DNA from 2 places in the Mesorhizobium sp. M1066 genome. Region 1 is predicted to be linked to the other one. Evidence: predicted binding sites of a transcription regulator. Region 1 holds the regulator's gene; the other holds the start of a gene.
What was found. Region 1 encodes LexA, which represses DNA repair genes until DNA is damaged. Its sites were predicted from a motif close to TGTTCNNNNTGTGTTCNG; they were not measured.
Positions count from the first base shown of each region.

Region 1 (4,422 bases):
TCTCGACGCAGGTGACCGGCCGCGTCGTCTCGCTCGACCGGATGGAAACCGGCCGCATCCGGCTGACCATCGACGTGACATCGACCGCAAGACCGAAACTGCGCTATGCGCCGGAACGGGTGCGGCTTTCGGCACGCAAGATCCCGGCTGACGTGACCGCCGGCTCCCTCATCACCGGATATGCCAAGCTCTTGCCGCCGACCGGACCGGTGCGGCCGGACAGCTATGACTTCTCCTTCGACAGCTATTTTGCCGGCATCGGTGGCAGCGGGTTCTTTCTCGGCAATCCAAAGCTTGTCGTCAACGATGACGGCGACATGCCGCTGCCGGCCCGAATTTCCTCTAGCGTGGAAAATGCCCGTGAAGGCATCGCCGACCATATCAGGGCGAGCGTCGGCGGCGCCGAAGGCGAGATCGCCGCGGCGCTGATCGTCGGCGTGCGCGCCGGCATTCCCGATGACATCAATGAGGCGATGCGACGTACCGGCATCTATCACATCATCTCCATTTCGGGACTGCACATGGCTCTGGTCGCCGGCACCATCATGGGTTTGCTGCGCGGCGCCTTCGCCTTGTTTCCCGACTTTTCCGCGCGTCGCCCGGTCAAGAAGTATGCCGCCGCCGCCGCACTGTTCTCGATCGCGGCCTATCTCATCATCTCGGGAGTCGTCGTTGCCGCCGAGCGCAGCTTCATCATGCTGGCGGTGATGCTGATTGCCGTGCTGTTCGATCGAGCAGCACTCACCATGCGCAATCTGGCGATCTCGGCGATCGCCGTCATCGTGGTGTCGCCGCATGAGGTGGTCGGCCCGAGTTTTCAGATGTCGTTCGCCGCGACCGCGGCTCTGGTCGGCGCCTATGCCGGCTGGGCCGATCACCGCGCGGGAAAAGCAAGACCGCCGCCGCCAAAGCGATCCATGCCAGGTTTCCTGACGCGAAAATTCCTGCTGGCGGCAACCGGCCTTGCCATGACCTCGATCATCGCCGGAAGCGCGACGACGCTGTTTGCCATCTGGCATTTTCAGCGTGTCTCGCCGCTTAGCCTGTTTGCCAATCTCGCGGTTATGCCGATCGTCACCGTCGTCATGTTCCTGGCCGTCGCCAGCGCGCTGCTGATGCCTTTCGGATTGGATTGGCCGGCTCTCTACCTGATGGGTAAGGGCCTGACGATGATGATCGCCATATCCGGCTGGATCTCCGAGCGTTCGCCTGTCGATGGGGTCGGGCTGATTTCGCAACAGTCGGTCCTGCTGGTGGCGATTGCTTTGGTCATCGCGACGATGGCGACAACTTGGCTGCGGCTCGCTGCTCTGCCCTTCGCGCTTGCCGGCCTGCTGACGGTCTCGGATACGCGCACGCCGGATGTGCTGATCTCGGAAGACGCCCGGCTGGTGGCGTTGCCGATCGGTGGCGGCGAGCTTGCCGTCAGCCGGGAACGGCCGAACGAATTCACCGTCGATAACTGGAAACGCGCCCTGACATCAGAAACCATCGTCGTGCCAGAGGTGTTCGACAACAGCGATGGGCAATTCGATGTCGCGGATGCCGTTGATCTGCCGCTGGGATCGCCGTTCTATTGCTCCTCAGGCGTTTGCGTGGCCAGGCACATGTCCGGTGCGATCATTGCCTATGTCGAGGACCGCAAGGACGCCTGGAAAGCCTGCGGCTTCGCCGAGTTGATCGTCATCAATGACGCCACCGCGTATGACGCCTGTCACAATCCGCTGGTTCTCGTCATCACCAAGCGGCAACTGGCTCGCAAAGGCAGTGCCGCGGTCTTCTTCGATCGCCAATCGGCGACCACGCCAGCGACGATCAGCTTCGCGGTGGACAGCCCATATCGGCCCTGGCACACGCAACGCAAATACTCTCGTGAGGCGAGGGGGCTGGCACCCTTCAAGAAACCGGAGAAGCCAGCGGCCAACCCGCAGCCGGCTCAGTAGCGGCGGATCAGGCCGACGAGCTTGCCTTGCACCTTGACCCTGTCCGGGCCGAAAATACGGGTTTCATAGGCCGGATTGGCGGCTTCGAGAGCAATCGAAGCGCCCTTGCGGCGGAACCGCTTCAGCGTCGCTTCCTCTTCATCGACCAGCGCCACGATGATCTCGCCGGGGCTCGCCGTGTCGGCATTGCGGATGATGACGGTGTCGCCGTCGAAGATACCGGCCTCGATCATCGAGTCGCCCTTGACCTCCAGCGCATAGTGGGCGCCGCCCATGATCATGTCCGGCGGCACCGAGATCGAATGCGTCTGATGCTGGATGGCATCGATCGGCACACCGGCGGCGATACGGCCCATGACCGGGATCGACACGGCGGAGACCGCATCGTCATCATTGCCGGGCGAGGGCATCCGCGAAGGCGCCGGCTTGATCTGCCGGCCAAGGGCACCACCCTGACCGAGACTGCCCTGGATGACGCTTGGCGAAAACTTCTTTGCCGCGTTGAGGCCGGGCGCGATCGAGTCCGGCAATCGCAGCACTTCCAGCGCGCGTGCCCGGTTGGGCAACCGGCGAATAAAGCCGCGCTCCTCAAGTGCGGTGATCAGCCGATGAATCCCGGATTTGGAGGCAAGGTCAAGCGCCTCCTTCATCTCGTCGAAGGATGGCGGAATGCCGCTCTCCTTCAGGCGTTCATGGATGAACATCAGCAGTTCATGTTGCTTGCGCGTCAGCATGGCGGCCCCCAGGTTACCTGAAACCAGAATCGAAAAACAAACCCAGAACAAACCCTATCTGTTCCAGTTGTGTTCTGCAACCGTTTAAAGTTTAATGAATTTGTTAAGGCTGCTGAAATTATTTGGCGCTTGCCAGCGGGTCGCGATCAACAAGCGCCAGGCACGGCGATGCGCCTGCTCACATTGAAATTATTATGGTTAATGACCTGTGGCTCATCCTCGACCCAAGGATTGGCATTATCAATCTATCGACCTCCACAAAGGACGATATAAATCTTCGGGACGTTCGTTTGCCGTGAACGAAACGGAGCCAAAACGCCAACGTCTGTTGGCATTTGTGGCTGGAAATTCAGCCCTCCGTCATCTGCCAGGCAGTGAGGGCGGCGGCGGCGGATCGCGGGGATCGTTGCGTCAGGTAACGGCTTCTTTGACCGCGAAACGCTGGTCCTTCCATGCGCCCGTGCGCAGAATATCCTCCAGCACCTCAACCGCCAGCCACACATCCTTGTAGCCGACATACAGCGGCGTGAAGCCGAAACGGATGGTCGATGGCGCACGGAAGTCACCGATCACCCCGCGCTCGATCAGCGCCCGCATGATTTGATAGCCATGGTCGTGAAGGAACGACACCTGGCTGCCACGCCTGGTCGCGTCGCGGGTGGTCTCCAGCGTGAGACCGTAGGCGCCGCACTTGGCTTCGACGAGCTGGATGAACAGTTCTGTCAGTGCGACGCTCTTCTTCCGCAATGCCGCCATGTCGACGTCGCTCCAGATGGCAAGCGCGCCTTTGAGCGCCCGCATCGACAGGACAGGCTGGGTGCCGCACAGAAAGCGGCGGATGCCGGTGCCGGCAACATAACCCCGTTCGAAGGCAAAGGGCCGCGCATGGCCCCACCAGCCGCTGAGCGGCTGGCTGATATCGCCGTGGTGGCGCTGCGCGGCATAGATGAAGGCCGGTGCGCCCGGACCGCCGTTGAGGTACTTGTAGGTGCAGCCGATGGCGAAATCGGCATTTGCGTGATCGAGCTCGACGGGCAGGGCGCCGGCGGTGTGGCAAAGATCCCAGACGATCAGCGCTCCGGCCGCATGAGCTTTGCGCGTCAGCGCCGCCATGTCGCGCAGTTCACCCGATTTGTAATTGACGTGATTGACCAGCACCACCGCGACGTTTTCGTCGATCAGCTCTTCGATGGTCGGCGCGTCGACACCCGCGAGGCGCAGCAGGACGCCATCCCGGGTCGAGGCCACGCCTTCGGCGATGTACAGGTCGGTGGGAAAACTGTCACCTTCGGCGACGATGGCCGACCGGCCGGGCCGCATCTCCAGCGCCGCGTGCAGCACCTTGTAGATGTTGGTCGATGTCGTGTCGCAGACAACGGTCTGGCCGGCCGCGGCTCCTATCAGGCGTCCGAGCTGGTCGCCGAGTTCGATTGGCATCTCGAACCATCCGGCCGTGTTCCAAGCTCGGATGAGATCCTGGGCCCATTCTTGGGTCGCCGCCTGCTGCAGCTCGCTGAAAACGGCATGAGACGCTGCCCCCAGTGAATTGCCGTCGAGATAGATCATCCCCTCCGGCAGAATGAAACGGTCGCGCATGGCCCGCAGCGGATCCGTGGCATCCATCGCTTCGACTGCGGCGAGATCAGGAATTCCACTCATGGTCGGTCAGTCCCCGGTTGTTCGCGAAGGGTTTTCCGCCACAGCGCGTCCCCTCGGTGTGCCTGTTTTCATTTCGACGTCAGAGC
Region 1 is NZ_JAMYMR010000003.1:308,079-312,500, reverse strand. Features, by position in the region: gene NKH52_RS07260 (ComEC/Rec2 family competence protein) at 1-1,943, shown strand, start outside; gene lexA (transcriptional repressor LexA) at 1,937-2,677, opposite strand; gene kynU (kynureninase) at 3,089-4,336, opposite strand; gene kynA (tryptophan 2,3-dioxygenase) at 4,416-4,422, opposite strand, start outside.

Region 2 (4,422 bases), on a different contig from region 1:
CAGGACTTTCGCCGCTTCGTGCATGGCGCCGGCGTCGAGCCGCTTCGGCACCCACCACACCTTGCCCTTGTCGAGCGCGGCCGGGGCACGGCGGTTTAGGATGCGGTAGAGATAGTGGCGGCCGATGGCCGAGAAGCGGGCGTCGAAGCTGTCGGAAACGACCGTCGCTTTCAAGATGGCGATGCGCGCCCCGGCCGCCTGCAAATGGGCGTTGACGGCATCGCGCACCTTGTCGCCCGGCCACGCCTTGACGAGATCGACATGCGCCACCTGCGCTGTCGCATGCACGCCGGCATCGGTGCGGCCAGCGGCGCGCAGCCTGATCGCTTCGCCGCAGAATTTTTCGATCGCCCGCTCGATCGCCTGTTGCACCGAAGGCTGATCCGCCTGGTGCTGCCAGCCGGCAAACAGGCTGCCGTCATATTCGATGTCGAGGCGAAAACGCGGCATTTGCGACTAGAGCTCTCGCCTCGGGCAATTCCAGGAAAAGTGTGAAACGGTTTTCCGTTCGGAATTGCGTTAAAACAAAGAGGTAGAGCAGTTCGCCATTTCCATGAAACGGTGGACTGTCTACGCGGCGAGAGCGGTGAAGGCGGAGGCGTATACCAGCCTGCCGGCGTCAGGCGCGTCGCCCCAAGCCAGCGCCTGCAGCGCTTCGCCCTGGTACTCGCTTTCGAAGTTCTCGGCACGCGTGTGGCTATAGCCGAAACGCCCGTAATAGGTGGGGTCGCCCAGCACCACGGCCAGCGTCTCACCACCATCCTTGAGGCGGATATGCGCCTCGCGGATCAGCGCGCCGCCGATGCCGCTGTCATGGAACGAGGGCTCCACCGCCAGCGGCGCGAGCGCCACGGCGGCGAAGGTCTTGCCGCCATTCTGGACGAACAGCCGCGAAAACAGGATGTGGCCGACCACCTGGCCGTCCTCTTCCGCCACCAGTTCGGCAACAGCGTCGCCGCCAGTCACCAGCGCGTCGACCAGACCGGCCTCGGCCTGCTGGCCGAAAGCGTGTTCCTCGACGAGGCGGATGGCCTCGCGATCCCGCGGCGTTGCCGCGCGTATCGACATCATGCTCATGAGAATTTCAGTCCTTTTTCGATCTTGGCCCCGCGCAGGAATTCCGACGCGGCAGCGGGCCTTCCGCCCGCCCGTTGAACTTCGACCAGCCTGATCGCGCCTGCCCCGCAGGCGACCGTCAGCCGGTCATCGAGAATTCCTCCCGACTCGCCCAAATCTTCCGAAAGCGACAGGCCTTCGGACAGCGTCGAGCGAAGCAGTTTCAGCCGCTCCGGGCGGCCACCAATCCCTATCTCCGACCAGGCGCCCGGAAAGGGCGACAGGCCGCGAATGCTATTGTGGACCTCGCTCGCCGAGCGAGTCCAGTCCACGCGCGTCTCGGATTTATCGATTTTTTTGGCATAGGTCACCCCTTCCACCGCTTGGCGGGCAAATGTCAGGGTGTTCCTTTCCAGTCGCGCCAGCGCTTCCACCATCAGGGTTGCACCGACACTCATCAACCGATCATGCAGATCGCCGGCTGTCATATCGGGTTCGATGGCGCATTTTTCAACCAATCCCACCGGGCCGGTGTCCAGACCCTCTTCCATGCGCATCACCATCATGCCGCTTTCCAGGTCCCCCGACATGATGGCGCGCTGGATCGGTGCAGCACCGCGCCAGCGCGGCAAAAGCGAGGCATGGCCGTTGATGCAGCCAAGCCGGGGTGCCTCTAGAACCGCCTTCGGCAGCAGCAAGCCGTAGGCGACGACCACGGCGACATCGGCTTGCAAACCACGGAAAGCGGCCTGCTCGGCGTCGCCTTTGAGTGAAGTCGGTGTACGGGTCTCGATGCCCAGCCGCTCCGCCTCGCGCTGCACCGGCGACGGCGTCAGCTCCAGCCCGCGCCGTCCAGCGGCGCGCGGCGGCTGGGTGTAGACGGCGGCGATATCATGTCCGGCCTCGGCGATCGCGCGCAGCGTCGGCACCGAAAACTCCGGCGTGCCCATGAAGATGACGCGAAGGGGCATTTCCCTATCCCGCCAGCTTGCCCGGCGCCTTGTCCTTGGCGAGCTTTTTGAATTTCTTCACCACCATGTCGCGCTTCAGTTTCGAGATGTGGTCGATGAACAAGATGCCGTTGAGGTGGTCGATCTCGTGCTGCAGGCAGGTTGCCATCAGGCCCTCGGCCTCCAGCTCCTGCAATTTGCCGTCGCGGTCGAGATATTTGACCCGCACGGAGGCCGGGCGTTCGACCTCGGCGTAGTAATCCGGGATCGACAGGCAGCCTTCCTCGTAGACCGAGCGCGCGTCGGCGCTCTCCAGGATTTCCGGGTTGATGAAGACCTGCGGCGCCGGCGTCTCGTCTTCCTTGGCAAGATCGATCACCAGCATGCGCAGCGGCTCGCCGATCTGGATTGCCGCTAGCCCGATGCCTGGCGCGTCATACATGGTCGCCAGCATGTCGTCGGCTAATTTGCGCAAGGGCGCGTCGACGCGCTCCACGGGCTTCGAAACCTGGCGCAGGATGGGGTCGGGAAGGATGATGAGCGGCTTGATCGGCATGGCGTTCCACCTAAGACCTCCAGCGAAAAGCGTCAACCGGTGGGCTTGAGGCTCGTTCACGTTTTGATCTGTGCTATCGGGGCGAATCGTCTATGCTGTCCACATGAATGATCTGAGCACCATCCTTTCGGAACCTGTCGCCCGGCTTGGCGCCACCACGATCACACTTGGCCATGCGCTGGCCTTCGCCGCCTTGCTGTTTCTCGGCCTGTTCGTGGCGCTCGTCATCGCGCTGTGGCGGTCGGCCAAGGCGCGCGCCGTTGCGGCCGCGGAAGCCGCCGATCATGCCCGCGACGCCGAGACGAGGATGGCCGGCATATTGCAAAGCCAGGCCGAGATGCAGGGCCGTATGGGCGCCATCGCCGAAGTGTTCGGAGCACGACAGGCGGAGCTGACGCAGTCGATCGGCCAGCGCCTCGACGCCATGACCGGCCGCCTCGGCCAGACCATGACCGAGCAGACGAAATCGACGCATGAGAGCCTGGCCAAATTGCAGGAGCGGCTGGCGATCATCGATGTCGCGCAAGGCAATATCCAGTCGCTCGCCGGCCAGGTCGTGCAGTTGCAGGCAATCCTTTCCAACAAGCAGACGCGCGGCGCCTTCGGCCAGTCGCGCATGGAGGCGATCGTCGCCGACGGCCTGCCGCACGGCGCCTACGAATTCCAGGCGACGCTGTCCAACGGCAGCCGGCCCGACTGCCTGGTGAAGATGCCGAACGGCGCACCTTCGCTTGCCATCGATGCCAAGTTTCCGCTCGAAGCCTGGAATGCCATCCGCGCCGCCGATGGCGCCGACCTGCAGAAGGTCGCCTCGCAGGCCTTCCGCCGCGACATCGAGATACATGTCCGCGATATATCGGAGAAGTATCTGATCCAGGGCGAGACCCAGGACACCGCCTTCATGTTCGTGCCGTCGGAATCGGTGTTCGCCGAGATCCACGAGAATTTCGAGGCGATCGTCCACAAGGCGCACCGCGCCCGAATCGTCATCGTCTCGCCGTCGCTGCTGATGCTGTCGATCCAGGTCATCCAGGCGATCCTCAAGGACGCCCGCATGCGCGAACAGGCGCATTTGATCCAGGGCGAGGTCATCCGGCTGATGGAGGACGTTGCGCGTGTCGACGAGCGGGTGCGCAAGCTGCAGGTCCATTTCGGCCAGTCGGCCAAGGACATCGACGACATCCTGGTTTCAACGTCGAAGGTCACCAAGCGCGGCCAGAAGATCGAGGCGCTGGAATTCGGCGCGCAGCCCGACGGCGATGCCACGGCGGATGCCGCGTCGCGGGCTCCCGCTGCGAAGGTCGACGCGGGCGCGCGCGTCGCCGATTCAAAAACAGGACAGCTCAGGCTGAGGGTCGTCGAAGGCGACGACTGAACACCACTACTGCTCCTCTATGGTGGTCATGCCCTGAAATTCAGGCAGCCAGTGCAGCGCCGAGCGGTGCCATTTCTGCTGTGTCGGAATCAAATCCTCGCGTTGCCGCGCGGTCCCCACTCGAATTCCATAGATTTTTGGACCATCTCCTACCGACGTGGCGTAAAGGTGCGAACCGCAGTCCCCGCAAAAGGCCTGGGCGCGCTTGGCGCCGCTCGCCACGATCTTGATGTAGATTTTCGGCGTACCCTTGGTGATGCGGTAGTTGCTTTCGGGCGCCGGAACCGTCACGCGAAAAGCCGTGCCGGTCAGTTGCTGGCAGTCCGTGCAGTGGCAGATGTTCGTCTTTTCAGGATCGACCTCCGCCTCATAGGTGATGGCGCCACAATGGCAGCCGCCGTCGATTTTCATCTTCGTTCCTCCAAAGTCCTTTAATCCAAGCGGGCAAAGTCCTTTAATCCAAGCGGGGCAAGACCATGAGGCAA
Region 2 is NZ_JAMYMR010000008.1:161,793-166,214, forward strand. Features, by position in the region: gene truA (tRNA pseudouridine(38-40) synthase TruA) at 1-450, opposite strand, end outside; gene NKH52_RS14255 (GNAT family N-acetyltransferase) at 571-1,077, opposite strand; gene fmt (methionyl-tRNA formyltransferase) at 1,074-2,027, opposite strand; gene def (peptide deformylase) at 2,032-2,562, opposite strand; gene NKH52_RS14270 (DNA recombination protein RmuC) at 2,666-3,937, shown strand; gene NKH52_RS14275 (GFA family protein) at 3,944-4,348, opposite strand.
Region 2: the regulator LexA is predicted to act here: its motif matches at 2,616-2,633, upstream of NKH52_RS14270 (DNA recombination protein RmuC).